3 regions of the Bacillus sp. Brlt_9 genome follow, and region 1 is predicted to be linked to each of the others. Evidence: predicted binding sites of a transcription regulator. Region 1 holds the regulator's gene; each other region holds the start of a gene.
The links. The regulator LexA, encoded in region 1, represses DNA repair genes until DNA is damaged. The targets are predictions, from matches to a motif close to CGAACATATGTTCG.
Positions count from the first base shown of each region.

Region 1 (6,448 bases):
GTGAATGATATTGAATCAAAATCAAAATGTAACTTTAAACATCTTATTAACAAGTGATATACACGGTACTGTTTATCCAATTCACTACCAAGATAACTCCAAAGCTGAAATTGGTTTAGCTAAAATTTCTACTCTTATAAAAAAAGAACGTTCCCAAAATAGAAACGTCCTTTTAATTGATAACGGTGACTTCATACAAGGAACACCCTTCACTTATTATTACGCTACATATGAAAAAGATAAGAAAAATCCAATGTCCTTATTAGCGAACTATTTACGTTATGATGCCGCAGTGATTGGGAATCATGAATTTAATTATGGAATGGGCATATTAAACAATGCTATTTCTACTGTGAACTTCCCGTATCTATCAGCAAACATTTTAGATAAAAACAGCAAAGAACCTTATTTTGGGAAACCATATATAATAAAACAGATTGAATCAAATATAAAAATTGCTATTTTAGGGGTAACAACACATTACATTCCTAATTGGGAACAACCCCATCACATTCATGATTTACAATTTGAAGATGCATTAGAAACAACAAAAAAGTGGGTTTCTTACATTCACGAACACGAGAAACCAGATTTATTAGTCGTAGCGTATCATGGAGGATTTGAACGCGATCTACAAACCGGGGTACCGACTGAAGTTTTAACAGGTGAAAACCAAGGATATGCAATGTGCCATGAAATTGAAGGAATCGATATTTTACTAACAGGACACCAACACCGGGAAATCGCTGAAACCGTAATAAATGGTGTAACAATTTTACAGACCGGATGCAATGGACACTCCATTGGAAAAATAACAGTAACATTCAAAAAAACAGATAAAAAATGGATAAAAAAAGAGAGTTATTCACAATTATTGCCTGTGCAAGGAATTGCGGCGGACCAACATATTCTTTCCTTAGTTGCCGATTATGAAGAGAAAACACAAAATTGGCTCGATCAACCTATTGGACTAATCTATGGAGACATGCAAGTTTCAGACGCTATGCAAACTCGTTTGCAAGACCATCCTTTTATTGAATTCATAAATAAGATACAGATGGATATAGCTAATGTTTCTATTTCTTGTACAAGCTTATTCCATAATACATCTCCAGGATTCCCTAATCATGTAACAATGCGTGACATCGTTTCTAATTATATTTATCCAAATACATTACAAGTAATTAGAATAACTGGAGCGGATATAAAAGATGCCCTTGAACTCTCTGCTTCTTATTTCACATTACATGCAGATGGAGATATTATCGTAAACCCTACCTTCATAGAACCAAAGCCGCAACACTATAATTACGATATGTGGGAAGGGATTTCGTACGTATTAAACATTTCCAAACCTATTGGCGAGAGAGTAGAATCTTTACAATGCAAAGGCATTCCTCTTAATATGGATGAAGAATATGACGTCGTTATGAATAATTATCGCGCTAGCGGCGGAGGAAACTTCTTTATGTTCCAAAATAAGCCCGTAATAAAAGACATACCAACAGATATGTCTGAACTGATTGCTAATTATATTTTGAAACATAAAAAGATAGAGGCAACAGTTAATAACAATTGGAAAGTTATTAACTAACGAATGTAATAAATAAAAAAGATGGGCTTTGCCCATCTTTTAGTTTAATTTTGCATTATCTTGCTTTTTTAAAGCTTTTAATTTCGCCGGCGTAACGTCTGTACCTTGTTCGTTAACGACTTTAATTCCTTTAAGTTCGTTTAACATATTTTGACGAAATCCTTTTAAATATTGTTCACGTAGCGATTGACGCTCACGTTGTTCTTCTTCAGTTAAACCTTCAGCTTTTGCTTTTTTCGCTAAGAAGTTAATGCGTTCAACGAGTTCGTGACTAAGCATCTCGAATCCCCCTTCTAATCAAAACTGATTATTATCATACAATAGTTACTCCTCTTTATCAAGCAATTGCTTTGTATATTCTACATATCTACGATGTACCGTTGCTTTTGAAACGTTATGCCCGAAGCCGCGAAGCGTCGCTGCAATTTCTTCGAAAGTAAGTTCACTCTTGCGCAAACGTACAATTTCCTCAATTGGCACTTCTTTCTTCTCTCGTCCTACACTTAAATGACGATTCTTTAAATTATTTTCTGGACGATAGCCTTTTTCTACGGCTCGTTGCATACCACGTTTAATTTTCAAGTTATGAATCTTTCTTTGATACTCTTCAACAATACCGATAATATCTAATACCATCGAATCAGAATCCGACAATTGTAATTCTCCATTATGCGTATGCGTGTATACTTTTATTCCCTCTTTATGTAAACAATGCATTAATGCAATTTTTGCATTTCCTCTACCAAGACGTGTTTCATCTTGTATGAGTATCACATCGATTTGTTCATCTCGAATTGTATCTAGCACTTCTAATATGCCATTACGTTCAATTGTATAGCCACTCGCCTGCTCTTCAATCACCTTAGTAACATTCATTTGATAGCGCTCAGCTAAATGCAATAATTCATCTTTTTGACGTAATAATGACGTTTCTTGCGCTTCTTTCGTTGTACTCACACGCGCATAAATAATTGCATTCATTATGAACCCCTCTTTCTCACTATTATTTTCCTCCAGTGTAACATAAATTCGCCGTTTGTTCGAACTTATGTTTGTAGAATGTTTTTTCGCATGTTATACTTATTAATAAGAAAAATGAAAGAAAACGAGGTGTTAGAAAACATGGAAAAGTTAACGAAACGCCAGCAAGACATTCTCGACTTTATTAAGCTAAAAGTACAAGAAAAAGGATATCCACCTTCCGTACGTGAAATCGGTCAAGCAGTCGGCCTCGCTTCTAGTTCTACAGTGCACGGACATTTATCACGACTAGAAGAAAAAGGATATATTCGACGCGATCCAACCAAACCACGAGCAATTGAAATTTTAGGTGACGATCGAATGGATGCAGAAACACAATCTGTTATTCAAGTTCCAATTGTCGGAAAAGTTACTGCTGGATTACCGATTACAGCAGTTGAAAGTGTAGAAGACCACTTCCCACTTCCAGCTAGCATTGTCGCTGGAGCAGACCAAGTGTTTATGTTACGTATTTCTGGAGATAGCATGATTGAAGCTGGTATTTTAGATGGAGATTTAGTTGTTGTTCGCCAACAACAGTCTGCATATAATGGTGAAATCGTAGTCGCTTTAACAGAAGATAACGAAGCAACTGTTAAACGTTTCTATAAGGAAAAAGACCATTTCCGTCTACAACCGGAAAACTCTTCATTAGAGCCTATCATTTTAAAACAAGTGTCAGTTATCGGCAAAGTAATTGGCGTATATCGTGATTTACATTAATAATAATAAAAGAAGATAATTACCTTATTTATATACGGTAATTATCTTCTTTTTTGTATTTTGATAGATTTTCATACTTTCTATTACTTACGAGCGAGTTTCAATCGTCACATCGCCAGCAGCTGTTTTACCACTAATCTTTTTACTACCATTGCCAATAGTTATATTATTATTTTCTTCATTAAAAATCATTACTTCACCAGCAGAGCTTTTCCCAGTTATAACTGCATCTTGTGGTTTTTCTAATAAAGTAATATCTACATCCCCGGCGGTTGAACTTGCCTCTACATCATATTTAGGATCATGATCCATAATATGCACTTCTCCACTAGCCGTTTTCGCTGTTACTTTCCCTATTACTTTTTTAAAGTTTACCTCACCAGCTTTTGAAGATCCTTCCACACTTTTCGCTGTGACATGTTTCAAATCTACTTCTCCGGCGAGTGTCCCAACACTTACATGATCACTTTTCACATCACTTATTTCTATTTGTCCAGCGGATGAATTTACTTTTATCTCTTCGTAAGAACGTTCAGGCACAAGTATAGTCATTGTAGGTGTTTGAAACTTAAAATTGTAAAAAGAAAAATCAAATGAATCACCTTTTTCTCTTTCCCTAATAATTTTTAATGTGTCACCATCTTCGGCAATACGAACCTCTTGTTTACGTACATCTCCTGTTTGCTTAATATAAAAAGAAGAATCCGGAGATTTTTGAACAACAATATCCTCAGCATCTAACTTCACTTCTATATTTTTTATTGTTTCGTTTTTAATTACATCTTCTCTGTTTCCTTCTTCTGCACTTTGTACTACTTTTTCATATGTTTGCGAAATCCCGATTACTCCAACAATGATACAAGTGATTGCTACTAACAATATTTTTTTCATCATCTACTCCCCTTTTATCATTTTGAAGTTCCATATTACATAACGTACACATAACCTTTTAAACCACTTCGTACTATAATAAGCAACAATACATAACAACAAACCTATCCCAACAAACGTTATACTAACGAATAAATCCAACCATATAAAAGTACCCATAAATATTTTTACAATAACGAAAAATGGTGTCACTACACTAGCAATCCCACCGACCCAAAAAGAGAATATAAAAGCGATAATTGCAACTAACGGGCCTAATACAATAATGAAATTAAACAAACTAAGTCCAATCGCTGCCATAACAGCCCGTGTTATATTCGAAGTAGATGGGTCCTTTTTCATTTCATCAAAGCGATACAAAGCAAGTAAATCTTTCGCAATTACTTTCGGCGAGCCAAGACCCTTTATTATTTCCGATTCAGTTTTCCCCTCTTCTTTCCCAAACTGAAAATGCTCTTCATAATCAAATAAAATATCTTTCCTCTCTTCTTCCGGTAACTTTCTAAGATGATTTGATAATTCTTTAAGAAACTGCTCTTTACTCATCCCATTCCACCCCTTCAATAATTTCTTGTACGCCTTTTGCAAAATCACGCCACTCTGTTACTAACAAATTCAGTTGCGTTTCCCCTTGCTCCGTTAGTTGATAATATTTACGAGGCGGCCCCTCCGTAGATTCTTTCAAATATGTTTGAAAATATCCTTCTTTCGTTAAACGACGTAATAAAGGATACACTGACCCTTCCGATATTAAAAATTTATTTGAGATTTGCTGAACAAGTTCATAACCGTAACAATCCTTACGTTTCACAAGTGCCAACACACACAGCTCTAACACGCCTTTTTTAAACTGAACGTTCAAGGTCAATCCCCCTTTCTCACTTCAGTACTGTTCAATACACGGTACCTGTTATATCCATAATATACCACTTAGTATTATTTATTGCAAGGTACTATATTTTTCAATACTTAATTTTCGAATTAAATACATCCACACCCATACTTCAACTTTCACATTCTCATTCATAGCTAACACGCATTTTAAATAGTCCACATGACTTTTTTCGGGTTGTTTTGCGGGCACCCATCTAGTTCATTTCACAAACCATTTGCCCACAAATAAAAAAAGCCCTGATACCGTAGTATCAAGGCTTCTCTCTCTTAGTATAGAGACATATATTGATCGCGTTCCCATTGGTGAACTTGCGTTCTAAAGATATCCCACTCAATCTCTTTCGCTTCGATGAAGTGCTCAAGTAAATGCTCACCTAGTGCACCGCATACTACTTCATTCGATTGTAATGTTACTAAAGCTTGCGCTAATGTTGCTGGTAAATCAACGATACCTGCTTCTTCACGCTCTTCTTTTGTCATTACATAGATGTTACGATCTACTGCAGCTGGCGGAGTTAATTTGTTTTTAATTCCATCAAGACCTGCTGCTAATAATGTAGCCATTACTAAATATGGGTTTGCAGCTGGGTCAACACTACGTACTTCTACGCGTGTACTAATACCACGAGATGCAGGGATACGTACTAATGGACTACGGTTTTGTGCAGACCATGCTACGTAACAAGGAGCTTCGTATCCAGGTACTAAACGCTTGTAAGAGTTTACAGTTGGGTTTGCTACCGCTGTAAATGCTGGCGCGTGTTTTAAGATACCTGCGATGAAATGACGAGCATCATCACTTAATTGTAAGTCACCGTTTTGATCGAAGAATACGTTCTCACCATTTTTGAATAATGATAAGTTACAGTGCATACCTGAACCGTTCACACCGTATAATGGTTTCGGCATAAATGTTGCGTGTAAACCGTGTTTACGAGCAATTGTTTTTACAACAAGTTTAAATGTTTGAATGTCATCACATGAACGAATTGCATTTGCATATTTAAAGTCAATTTCGTGTTGCCCTGGAGCAACCTCATGGTGAGATGCTTCAATTTCAAATCCCATCTCTTCAAGTTCAAGAACGATATCACGACGACAGTTTTCCCCTAGATCCATCGGCGCAAGGTCGAAGTATCCACCGTTATCGTTTAATTCTAATGTTGGATTTCCTTTTTCATCTACTTTAAATAGGAAGAATTCTGGCTCTGGTCCAAGATTGAAATCTGAGAATCCTAATGCTTCCATTTCTTTTAACACACGCTTTAAGTTGTTACGTGGATCACCATCAAATGGAGTACCATCTGCATTGTAAATATCACAGAT
Region 1 is NZ_JAYJLO010000004.1:656,974-663,421, forward strand. It holds gene VF726_RS19830 (bifunctional metallophosphatase/5'-nucleotidase) at 11-1,594, shown strand; gene VF726_RS19835 (DUF896 domain-containing protein) at 1,634-1,873, opposite strand; gene VF726_RS19840 (YneB family resolvase-like protein) at 1,919-2,575, opposite strand; gene lexA (transcriptional repressor LexA) at 2,717-3,337, shown strand; gene VF726_RS19850 (DUF4097 family beta strand repeat-containing protein) at 3,425-4,231, opposite strand; gene VF726_RS19855 (DUF1700 domain-containing protein) at 4,232-4,774, opposite strand; gene VF726_RS19860 (PadR family transcriptional regulator) at 4,767-5,090, opposite strand; gene glnA (type I glutamate--ammonia ligase) at 5,390-6,448, opposite strand, start outside.

Region 2 (6,448 bases), on a different contig from region 1:
TTTCATATAGGCAATGATACAGTAGAGGTAGTACTTAGAGTAAAGGGGTAAAGTGTAGAATGGATTTTCAGACAATCAAAGAGTATTTTTCACCAGAAAATATGGATCATATTGTTGAAAGTTATAAAGCTTTCGGACCACTGCTTGGTATTGGTTTACCGATGATAGAAGCGTTGATACCGGCATTGCCACTCATCGTATTTGTATTGGCGAATGCTGTTGCATTTGGATTTTGGCTCGGCTTTCTTTATTCTTGGCTTGGATCAGTAATGGGTGCCTTACTTGTCTTTTTCATTATCCGCCATTTTGGCCGAAGTCGTTTTTTTTCTTTTGTAAATAAGCATGAGAGAGTGCGAAAGGCTATGGGATGGATTGAAAGAAAAGGTTTCGCGCCGATTTTCGTCATATTTTGTTTTCCGTTTACACCGTCTGCGCTTATAAATGTTGTCGCGGGTCTATCACGCATTAGTGTAAAACAGTTTGGCCTTGCGCTTGCGTTCGGAAAGCTTGTGATGATTTTTATTTTAACGTATATCGGCCATGATTTAATGTCATTTATTCATAATCCGGTGAAATCAGTTATTGTAGCAATTGGTATTTTTATTTTATGGTATGTCGGTAAGAAAATTGAAGTAAAGTTAGAACTACATTAAGAATAGTCTTCTTTGCAATTGCAGGCTTCATTATTAAAGGATAAGGGGAGAAGCGAATGAAGAAAACTTTGAAAAAAGAAGGCATAGAGTGGATACGAACAATTTTAATTGGTGTATTATTAGCTGTATTTTTTCGAACGTTTTTCTTTTCGACGTACGTTGTAGAGGGGAAGTCAATGATGCCGACATTGCAAGATGGCAATATGCTCGTTGTAAATAAGGTGAGTTATCAAGTGGGGGACTTGAACAGGTTTGATGTTGTTGTGTTTCATGCGAATAAAAAAGAGGACTACGTAAAACGAATTATCGGTTTACCCGGAGATCAAATTGAATATAAGCATGATAAATTATATATAAACGGACAATTCGTGGATGAACCTTATTTAGAAACGTATAAGAAAGAGATAAATGGACGACAACTAACAGGTGATTTTAAACTAGAAGAGTTAACGAAAGAAAAATCGGTGCCACCTGGATATATTTTTGTAGTGGGCGATAACCGCCTGGGGAGCTGGGATAGTAGACACTTTGGATTTGTAAAAGCTGATACAGTTGTCGGTAAAGTTGATTTACGATATTGGCCAATTCAAGAGGTGCAAACGAATTTTTCAAAAGGTTGATATAATAGGTAGAAGTATAGAAAAAGACAAACTACTCCGTTTGTCTTTTTTCGTGTCCTATAATACAATTATAGTAGCAAACTAACGTTCGTTATGTAAGTGAAAGGTGGGGTTACATGTCACTTCGATTTGTGATTGGTAGAGCGGGAAGTGGAAAAAGTACACTTTGTTTACACGAAGTGCAAGAAGAGTTAAAGCAACGTCCAAGAGGGGAAACAATATTATATCTTGTGCCAGAACAGATGACATTCCAAACGCAGCAGGCGTTAATTGGTAGTGAGGATGTTAGAGGTTCTATTCGGGCACAAGTTTTTAGTTTTTCACGATTAGCGTGGAAGGTACTGCAAGAAGTTGGCGGAGCGAGTCGCCTTCACATTGATGAAGCGGGCGTACATATGTTACTTCGTAAAATTGTAGAGTCTCGTAAAGATGGATTATCAGTGTTCCAAAAAGCAGCGGAGCAAAACGGTTTTTTTGAACATCTTGGTAGTATGATTGCGGAGTTTAAACGTTACAATGTGACGCCATCTAACGTATATGAAATGTGGCAACAATTAGATGCACATAGTAGCAGTGCCGAGCAAAAGCTATTAGCGAATAAAGTGTATGATTTACAACTACTATATGATGATTTTGAACGTGCTTTAATCGGAAAGTATTTAGATTCAGAAGACTATTTGCAATTACTAGTCGAAAAGCTTCCACAGTCTGAATATGTAAAGGGAGCTGAAATTTATATAGATGGCTTCCATTCGTTTTCACCGCAAGAGCTAGAAATTGTAAGACAGCTTATGATTTGCGGCGCGAGAGTTACAATTACGTTAACACTAGATGAAAAAACGTTAGCGCAGCCAGTAAATGAACTAGATTTATTTTATGAAACGACGTTAACGTATGAAAAAATAAAACAAGTAGCACGTGAAGAGAAGATAGAAATTGAAAAAACGATTCCACTTATGGAACAACCGCGTTTTCATTCGCAATCATTAGCGCATTTAGAAACGCATTACGAAGCTCGTCCAAATGAAAAGTTTCACGGAGAAACAAGTGTAACGATTCGTACAGCAGCGAATTTACGAGCTGAAGTAGAAGGCGTTGCGCGTGAAATTCGTAGACTTGTGGCAGATGAAGACTATCGTTACCGAGATATCGCGGTTCTTCTTCGTAACGGGGAAAGTTATTACGATGTAATGCGAACGCTATTTACAGATTATAATATCCCGCATTTCATCGATGAAAAACGCCCGATGTCACATCATCCGCTAGTAGAATGTATTCGTTCTGCACTCGAGATTATTAGCGGGAATTGGCGTTATGATGCAGTGTTTCGCTGCGTGAAAACAGAGCTTTTATATCCATTAGACGTAAGAAAAGAAACGATGCGTGAAGAGATGGATGAGTTTGAAAACTACTGTTTAGCGTACGGTGTACAAGGGAAGAGATGGACTTCTGAAGATCCGTGGATGTATCGCCGCTATCGTTCTCTTGACGATACGGACGGGATGATTACAGACAGTGAACGTGAAATGGAAGAGAAAATAAATCGATTGCGTGACGTTGTAAGAACGCCAGTTATTCGTATGCAAAAAAGACTGAAGCGTGCGGGAACAGTTATGCAAATGTGCGAAGCTGTTTACTTATTTTTAGAAGAGCTTGACGTTCCGAAAAAACTAGAAGCATTACGTATTCGTGCAGAAGAGAGTGGAGATTTCTTATTTGCGACAGATCATGAACAAGTATGGGAAGAAGTAATGAGTCTTCTTGATACGTTCGTAGAGATGCTTGGCGAAGAAAAAATGTCACTTTCTATGTTCACAGACGTTATGTCTACAGGTCTTGAGGCGCTTCAATTCGCCAACATTCCGCCGTCATTAGACCAAGTGTTAATTGCGAATATTGATCGTTCAAGATTATCAAATGTGAAAGCAACATTTGTCATTGGCGTGAATGAAGGTGTGATTCCAGCAGCACCGATGGATGAAGGTATGCTTTCTGATGAGGAAAGAGATGTTCTTAGCGCCGCAGGTATTGAACTCGCACCAACGACGAGACAAACTTTATTAGAAGAACAGTTCGTTATGTACCAAATGGTAACGAGAGCAACTGAGAAATTATACATTTCTTGTCCGCTAGCAGATGAGGAAGGGAAGACGTTACTTGCTTCTAGCTTTATTAAGAAAATAAAAAGAATGTTCCCTGATGTGAAAGATACATTTATTACGAATGACGTAAATGATTTATCCCGTTCGGAACAAATCTCATACGTAGCAACGCCAGAAGTAACGTTATCTTACGTTATGCAGCAACTTCAAACGTGGAAGCGATACGGATTTGAAGGGAATTTAGATTTTTGGTGGGATGTATATAACTTCTACGTTACTTCAGATGAATGGAAGCAAAAAAGTAGCCGCGTATTATCAAGCTTATTCTACCGAAATCGTGCGCAAAAGCTAAGTACAGTTGTAAGTAGAGATTTATACGGAGACAAAATAAAAGGAAGCGTCTCTCGTATGGAATTATTTAACCGTTGTGCGTACGCTCATTTCGCGCAGCACGGTTTAGCATTAAGAGAGCGTGATATTTTCAAACTTGATGCGCCAGATATTGGAGAACTATTCCATGCAGCGCTGAAGAGAATTGCAGACAGGCTATTACGTGAAAACCGTACTTGGGCAGATTTATCAATAAAAGAGTGTGAGCATCTTTCGGCTGTAGTAATAGAAGAGATTGCACCGTTATTACAAAGACAAATTTTATTAAGTTCAAATCGTCATTTCTATTTAAAACAAAAACTACAACAAATCATTTTCCGTACGTCAATCATTCTTCGTGAGCACGCGAAATCAAGTGGTTTCGTACCAGTTGATTTAGAAGTACCATTCGGTATGGGCGGTACAGGATCGCTTCCGCCAATGGAATTCTCATTACCAAATGGTGTGAAGATGGAAGTTGTCGGCCGTATTGATCGTGTTGATAAGGCAGAAGATGAAAACGGGACGTTCCTCCGTATTATTGACTATAAATCAAGCTCAAAGGCGTTAGATTTAACGGAAGTGTATTACGGATTAGCACTTCAAATGTTAACGTATTTAGATGTTGTTACTTCAAATGCACATACGTGGATGAAAAAAGGTGGCACGGCATCACCGGCTGGTGTACTGTACTTCCATATTCATAACCCGATCGTTGAGATGAAAGGTGACGCATCTGAAGCAGAAATTGAGAAAGAAATTTTAAAGAAATTCAAAATGAAAGGGCTCGTACTAGGAGACGCTGACGTTGTTCGTTTAATGGATAACAAACTTTCAACAGGAAGCTCAGATATTATTTCTGCTGGTCTGAAAAAAGACGGTAGCTTTAGTGCGCGTTCAAGCGTTGCAAGTGAACAAGAGTTTAACGTATTGCAAAAATACGTACACCATACGTTTGAAAATATCGGAAAAGACATTACAGAAGGCGTGATCGATATTGCTCCTTACAAAAAAGGGAATAAAGCGGCATGTACGTTCTGTAACTTCAAATCTGTTTGTCAGTTCGATGAATCACTTGAAGATAATCAATTCCGTACGTTAAAAGATATGAAAGATAGCGAAGCGATGGAGAAAATTAGAGAGGAGGTTGGCGGAGAATGATTGAAAATTGGCCTAAAAAACCAGAAGGTAGTCAGTGGACAGATGACCAGTGGAAAGCCGTTGTAGCGAACGGACGTGATATTTTAGTCGCAGCAGCAGCTGGATCAGGGAAAACAGCAGTATTAGTTGAACGTATTATTAAAAAGATTATAAGTGAAGAAAACCCAGTCGATGTCGACCGCCTGCTCGTTGTAACATTTACGAATGCAGCGGCGCAAGAGATGAAAAACAGAATTGGGGAAGCGTTAGAAAAAGTATTAATTGATGAGCCAGGGTCGCAGCACGTAAGAAAGCAGCTTAGCTTATTAAATAAAGCTTCTATTTCGACAATCCATTCATTTTGTTTACAAGTTATTAGAGGATACTATTACATGCTTGATGTTGATCCTCGTTTCCGTATTGCGAATCAAACGGAAAATGAATTATTAAAAGAAGAAGTGCTAGATGACATATTAGAAGAAGAGTATGGAATTGAAGATAATACGATATTCTTTGAACTCGTTGATCGTTATACGAGTGACCGTAGCGATGATGACTTACAGCGTATGATTTTAGCGCTGCATACAGAATCAAGAGCGCATCCAAATCCGGAAAAATGGCTCGATAAATTAGTAGAAGCATACGACGTAGAAGGAAAGACAATTGAAGATTTAGTGTACGCGTCTTACTTATTAGAAGATGTGAAATTCCAGCTTGAAACAGCGGAACAGCATATTCGTAAAGCGACGGAACTCGCAATGCTTCCTGACGGTCCAGCGCCTCGCGTTGAAACCTTGCAAGCTGATGCAGTTTTACTTGGAACGTTATCGTCAGCAGCTTGTGAATCGTGGACAAGCGTGTATGAAGCGATGCAAAACGTATCGTGGCAAACGTTAAAGCGTATTAAGAAAAGTGATTACAACGAGGATGTTGTAAAACAAGTAGACTCTCTTCGTAATAAAGCGAAAGATGAAGTGAAGAAATTACAAGAAGAGTTATTTAGCCGCAAACCTGAAAGTTTCTTACGAGATTTTCAAGATATGCATCCAGTGTTAGAAAAACTCGTGCAACTTGTAAAAGTATTTACAGAGCGTTTCCAAGCGATGAAGCGTGATAAAGGGATGGTCGATTTCACAGATTTAGAGCATTTCTGTTTACAAATTTTAAGTGAACAAAGTGAAAATGGTGAAATGAAGCCATCTGCAGTAGCGCTTCAATATCGCAATAAATTTGCTGAAGTACTAGTCGATGAATATCAAGATACGAACTTCGTACAAGAATCGATTATTAAATTCGTAACGAAAGATTCTGAGAGGGAAGGAAACTTATTCATGGTTGGTGACGTAAAGCAGTCGATTTATCGTTTCCGACTAGCAGAACCAGGCTTATTCCTAGGAAAGTATAAACGCTTCACGCAAGAAGGATTAGGCGGCGGAATGAAGATTGATTTGGCAAAAAACTTCCGTAGTCGTCATGAAGTGTTAGCAGGTACGAACTTTATCTTCAAACAAATTATGGGCGAAGAAGTCGGAGAAATCGACTACGATGCTGACGCTGAATTGAA
Region 2 is NZ_JAYJLO010000001.1:24,311-30,758, forward strand. It holds gene VF726_RS00130 (TVP38/TMEM64 family protein) at 60-653, shown strand; gene lepB (signal peptidase I) at 710-1,273, shown strand; gene addB (helicase-exonuclease AddAB subunit AddB) at 1,390-4,905, shown strand; gene addA (helicase-exonuclease AddAB subunit AddA) at 4,902-6,448, shown strand, end outside.
Region 2: the regulator LexA is predicted to act here: its motif matches at 1,351-1,364, upstream of addB (helicase-exonuclease AddAB subunit AddB).

Region 3 (6,448 bases), on a different contig from region 1:
AAAAGAGGTGAACGGAAATGAGATGGATACTGATTGCGATGCAAGCTTTCGTTATGATGTTTTGTTTCGTTTATGAAACGAACGTGAAGGCGGAAGGTCCAGTACCAGAAGTAACAGAAAAAGAGCCGGAAGTTACAATTTTATTAGAGCGAATGTATGTTGATGGAGAAGTAAGTGAGGAAATATTTACAGAAAAAGTGGCAGACTTAGAAAAGTTTTTACAGCAATATAAAGAATGGCAACTTGTTGATCGTGATGATGTACAAATTGTATTACAAAAGAAAGTTGATGATATTTCTCCGTTATTAAAGACGAGCGGTTATTTTGGCGTGTCAGAGGAAGGGATACTACAAATTTTTAAAGGTGTACCGAAAAGTGATAATGCGATTCATTCCTTCTTTCAAATTGATATGAAAAAGCTTGAGAGTTACGATCGTGCGAAATTGAAGCGTGGTATTCGTATTAAATCAAAAGAAGGTTTTGTGAAGACGATTGAAAAAATGAAACAATACGCTGTGCAAAATAAGAAAAAAAGCAGCTCATGGTGAGCTGCTTTTTTTACTTGTTTTTATCTAAAATTTGTTTTGCGATTTCATCGATTAGCATATCTTTTCCGATTGGATTGAAAGCTTTCGTATTGAAGATTTCATTGGATACTTCATATACATGATTGTTTTTCACAGCTTTATTGTCTTTCCAAACAGCACTGTTTTTGTAGTCTTCATAAACTTTATCAGCTTCGCCGCCAAAGTTTACAATAAACATTTGATCAGGTTGGAATGCAACAAGACCTTCTAGCGATACTTGCGCCATCGTTTGTTTTAAATCTGTACCTTTTGTTGCTGGAAGTTTTAAGTCATTAAAGATGATGTCACCGTATCCGAAGCTACCGTATACGCGGAAGTTTTGTGGTGTAACTGCGACAAACATAAAGTTCTCATCTTTTGTTTTTTCTTTAATTTTTTTAGATAAAGAGTCTGCTTTTTTATCGTAGTCTGCAATCCATTTGTCTGCTTTCTTTTCTTCGTCAAATAGTTTGCCTACTTCTTTAAACTTACCGCGCCAGTCTTCTAAGTTTGTTTCTAAAACAACTGTCGGTGCAACCTTTTCTAATTGGTCATAAATCTTTAATTGACGATTATTTAAAATAATTAAGTCTGGTTTTAAAGCAGTAACAGCTTCTAAATCAACTTTAGGTGCCCAGTACCAACCTACTGCTTTTACGCCATCTAATTTTTCTGTTAAGTGATTTTGGATTTTATCTTTATATGTGTTTGCTGTACCAACAGGTTTGTGTCCAAGAAGTAATAATTCTTCCGTTGATCCAGATAAGTCAACAATTCTCTTTGGATTTACTGGAATTGTCGCTTCCCCTTTAGCATGTTTTACAACTTTTGTTTTCGGTTGTTCTTTCGCTTTTGATTCTTCTTTTTGAGAAGAACAGCCAACGATAGAAAGAACAACTAGCATAATAGTACATAAAATAAATAGCTTCTGTTTCATCCTGATGTAACCCCTTTAATTAGTATTGATAATCATTATCGACCTCTGTATATTAAGGTGGTTCATGCTTTCTGTCAATGGAAAATAACAGAAGTTTCAAATGGAGAACATTTGTTGGGGTAGTCTCGCTTTTCTATCATTAAATATGTTAAAATGGAATACATGATTTAAGAGGGAGAGATCGTATTTTGTTTGAATATGTTACAGGTTACGTGGAGTATGTAGGACCGGAATATGTCGTAATTGATCATAATGGAATTGGTTATCAAATTTTCACACCGAATCCGTATGTATTTCAAAGAAGTAAGCAAGAAATCCGTGTTTATACATATCATTATGTGAGAGAAGATATTATGGCGCTTTACGGATTTAAAACACGTGAAGAGCGTTTATTATTTACAAAGTTGTTAGGTGTGTCTGGTATTGGACCAAAAGGCGCTCTTGCAATTTTAGCTTCTGGTCAAACAGGACAGGTCGTTCAAGCGATTGAACATGAAGATGAGAAGTTTTTAGTGAAATTCCCGGGCGTTGGAAAGAAAACAGCGCGCCAAATGATTTTAGATTTAAAAGGGAAATTAGCTGATGTCGTGCCAGATGCATTTGTTGATTTATTCTCAGACACAGAACGTTTTGATGAGAAGAAAGGTTCATCAGCTGAGCTTGATGAGGCGCTGGAAGCTCTGCGCGCACTTGGATACGCAGAAAGAGAAGTTTCTCGCGTTGTACCAGAGTTATTAAAAGAATCATTAACGACGGATCAATATATTAAAAAGGCACTTAGTCTTTTACTAAATGGTAAGAGGTGAGTATAATGGACGAACGTCTCCTTTCAGGGGAATCTGCATATGAAGATGCAGATTTAGAATATTCATTACGGCCACAGACGCTCCGTCAGTATATTGGCCAAGATAAAGCGAAACATAATTTAGAGGTGTTTATTGAAGCAGCGAAAATGCGTGAAGAAACGTTAGATCACGTGCTTTTATATGGACCACCAGGACTTGGTAAAACGACGCTTGCCAATATTATTGCCAATGAAATGGGCGTAAATGTTAGAACAACTTCAGGTCCAGCAATTGAAAGGCCAGGAGATTTAGCAGCCGTATTAACAGCGCTTCAGCCAGGGGATGTATTATTTATTGATGAGATTCATCGTTTGCATAGATCGATTGAAGAAGTACTATATCCTGCGATGGAAGATTTTTGCCTTGATATTGTAATTGGAAAAGGACCGTCAGCACGGTCTGTACGTTTAGATTTACCGCCATTTACATTAGTTGGAGCAACGACACGTGCGGGGGCATTATCAGCACCACTTCGTGACCGTTTCGGTGTACTTTCAAGATTAGAATATTACACAGTAGATCAGCTTTCTGAGATTGTTGAACGTACAGCAGAAGTATTTGAAGTTGAAATTGATTCGTTAGCCGCACTAGAAATTGCAAGACGTGCTCGTGGTACACCTCGTATTGCGAATCGTTTATTACGACGTGTACGTGATTTCGCACAAGTTCGTGGTAACGGAACAGTTACGATGGAAATTACACAAATGGCGTTAGAGCTACTGCAAGTAGATAAATTAGGCCTAGATCATATCGATCATAAATTATTGCTTGGTATTATTGAGAAATTCCGCGGTGGCCCAGTCGGGTTAGAAACGGTTTCGGCAACGATCGGAGAAGAATCTCATACGATTGAAGATGTGTATGAGCCGTATTTATTACAAATTGGCTTTTTGCAACGGACGCCAAGGGGCCGAATCGTAACGCCACTTGCATATGAGCATTTCGGAATGGAGATGCCAAAAGTATGACGGAGATGCCAAAGTTGCTTATTACAGCAGGTATCTTGCTCATCGTTGTTGGATTAGCTTGGAAGTTCATTGGAAGACTTCCAGGCGATATTTTTGTGAAAAAAGGAAACGTTACCTTTTATTTTCCTATCATTACATGTATTGTGTTAAGTATTGTATTATCTTTTATTATGTATATAATAAATCGATTTAAATAAGAAATAGGTGGATATAGCTATGGATATTAATCTGTTTGATTTTCATTTACCAGAAGAACTGATTGCACAAGTCCCATTAGAAGATCGTGAAACATCAAGATTAATGGTGTTAGACCGTGATACAGGTGACATTGAGCATAAACATTTTACGGACATTCTTTCTTACTTACATGAAGGGGATTGCTTAGTTTTAAATGAAACGAAAGTAATGCCTGCTCGTTTGCATGGTGTGAAAGAAGATACAGGCGCACACATTGAAGTGCTTCTTTTAAAACAAGAAGAAGGCGATAAGTGGGAAACGCTTGTTAAGCCAGCGAAACGTGTAAAAGAAGGAACTGTTATCTCTTTTGGCGAAGGGAAATTAAAAGCAACTTGCACAGGAACTGCAGATCAAGGTGGACGTCAGCTTGAATTTTCATATGACGGCATCTTCTATGAAATTTTAGATGAACTTGGAGAAATGCCACTTCCTCCATATATTAAAGAGACGCTAGAAGATCGCGATCGCTATCAAACAGTATATGCGAAAGAGGTCGGTTCAGCAGCAGCGCCGACTGCAGGACTTCACTTCACAGAAGAGTTACTAGAGAAGTTAAAACAAAAAGGCGTCGAGTTAGCTTTCATCACACTTCACGTAGGGCTTGGAACATTTAGACCAGTTTCTGCTGATACGATTGAAGAACACCATATGCACGCAGAATATTACCATATGTCTGAAGAGACAGCGGCATTATTAAACCGTGTGAAAGAGAATGGTGGACGTATTATTACGGTAGGTACGACTTCAACTCGTACGTTAGAAACAATTGCGACAGATCACGATGGCAAGCTTTGTGCTGCTTCTGGCTGGACAGACATTTTTATGTACCCAGGTTATGAATTTAAAGCAATTGATGGTTTGATTACAAACTTCCATTTACCGAAATCAACATTAATTATGCTTGTAAGTGCATTTGCAAACAGAGATAATGTACTTCATGCTTATAATGAAGCAGTAAAAGAAAAATATCGTTTCTTTAGCTTCGGTGATGCAATGTTCGTTGCATCTCACGCTAAGATGGGAAACAAATAAAAGGAGTAAATTATGACAGCAATTCGTTATGAATTTATTAAAACTTGTAAACAAACAGGTGCCCGTTTAGGACGTGTACATACGCCGCACGGTTCATTTGATACACCAACATTTATGCCAGTTGGTACACTTGCAACAGTTAAGACAATGTCACCAGAAGAATTAAAAGCAATGGATTCTGGCATTATTTTAAGTAATACGTATCATTTATGGTTACGTCCAGGTCACGAAATCATTCGTGAAGCAGGTGGTTTGCATAAATTTATGAACTGGGATCGTGCAATCTTAACGGACTCTGGTGGTTTCCAAGTATTCAGTTTAAGTGACTTCCGTCGTATTGAAGAGGAAGGCGTTCATTTCCGTAACCACTTAAATGGAGATAAATTATTCTTATCACCAGAAAAAGCGATGGAAATTCAAAATGCATTAGGTTCAGATATTATGATGGCATTTGATGAGTGTCCACCATTCCCGGCTACTTTTGAATATATGAAGAAATCTGTAGAACGTACAAGCCGCTGGGCAGAACGTTGTTTAAAAGCGCATGAGCGTCCGCAAGATCAAGGTTTATTCGGTATTGTACAAGGCGGAGAGTTCGAAGAGCTTCGTCGTCAAAGTGCAAAAGACCTTGTTTCAATGGATTTCCCTGGTTACGCTGTAGGTGGTTTATCTGTTGGGGAACCAAAAGATATTATGAACCGTGTACTTGAGTTTACAACACCACTTCTTCCAGATAATAAGCCACGTTACTTAATGGGAGTAGGTTCTCCTGACTCATTAATCGATGGTGCAATTCGTGGTATTGATATGTTTGACTGCGTACTTCCAACTCGTATCGCTCGAAATGGTACATGTATGACAAGTGAAGGTCGCCTTGTTGTGAAAAATGCGAAATTCGCAAGAGACTTCGGTCCGCTTGATCCAAATTGTGATTGCTATACATGTAAAAATTACTCTCGTGCGTACATTCGTCACTTAATGAAATGTGATGAAACGTTCGGAATTCGTTTAACGTCTTATCACAACCTTCATTTTCTGTTAAACTTAATGGAGCAGGTGAGACAAGCTATTCGTGAAGACCGTCTTGGCGATTTCCGCGAAGAGTTCTTTGAACAGTATGGCTTTAATAAACCGAATGCTAAAAACTTCTAATACATAATTTAAAAGGAGGAACAAAAGATGAATCCAGGTATGATGAATATCGTTATGATCGTTGCGATGTTTGCGATTTTCTATTTCTTATTAATTCGCCCGCAACAAAAACGTCAAAAAGCAGTTGCTCAAATGCAAAGTGAGTTAGCAAAAGGTGATGCTATCGTAACAATCGGTGGTTTACACGGTACAATCGAATCAGTAGATGATACGAAAATCGTTATTAAATCTGGTGGTTCACACTTAACTTTCGATCGCAATGCGATTCGTGAAGTTGTGAAAAACTAATGAGGAGGCCCTGCATGAAATATGCAGGGCCTTTTTTAGTTGTTTTGTTTTGACATATTTACACCGAAAATACCACCGAGTGTACTGGCGCCTATTAATGCTAATTGATAAAGTAACTGTGAGTTCGATAAAGTTTGAGAGAAGCCTAAATAGTTAACTAGAAAAACGAGTATAGTGAATGTAAGTCCTGTTGTGAAGCCTACTAGCCAACCTTTGCCTTGTGCTTTTTTTCCGGCAGTAAACCCAGATATAAGCATAGATAAAAGAGCAAGTATAAAAATAGTAACAGCTAACGTCCCTTCATTCATATTTGTAAACTTTAATAAAAGAGCCATTATCATGCTAGTAATTGTTGCGAGAATTAATAGGGTAACGATGCCGAAGCCGATTGCAGTTGATAATTTTTTCGTTCCATCCATTTAT
Region 3 is NZ_JAYJLO010000002.1:438,547-444,994, forward strand. It holds gene VF726_RS08485 (BofC C-terminal domain-containing protein) at 18-548, shown strand; gene VF726_RS08490 (iron-hydroxamate ABC transporter substrate-binding protein) at 559-1,503, opposite strand; gene ruvA (Holliday junction DNA helicase RuvA) at 1,692-2,309, shown strand; gene ruvB (Holliday junction branch migration DNA helicase RuvB) at 2,315-3,316, shown strand; gene VF726_RS08505 (DUF2905 domain-containing protein) at 3,313-3,513, shown strand; gene queA (tRNA preQ1(34) S-adenosylmethionine ribosyltransferase-isomerase QueA) at 3,533-4,585, shown strand; gene tgt (tRNA guanosine(34) transglycosylase Tgt) at 4,598-5,737, shown strand; gene yajC (preprotein translocase subunit YajC) at 5,765-6,025, shown strand; gene VF726_RS08525 (TIGR04086 family membrane protein) at 6,061-6,444, opposite strand.
Region 3: the regulator LexA is predicted to act here: its motif matches at 1,608-1,621, upstream of ruvA (Holliday junction DNA helicase RuvA).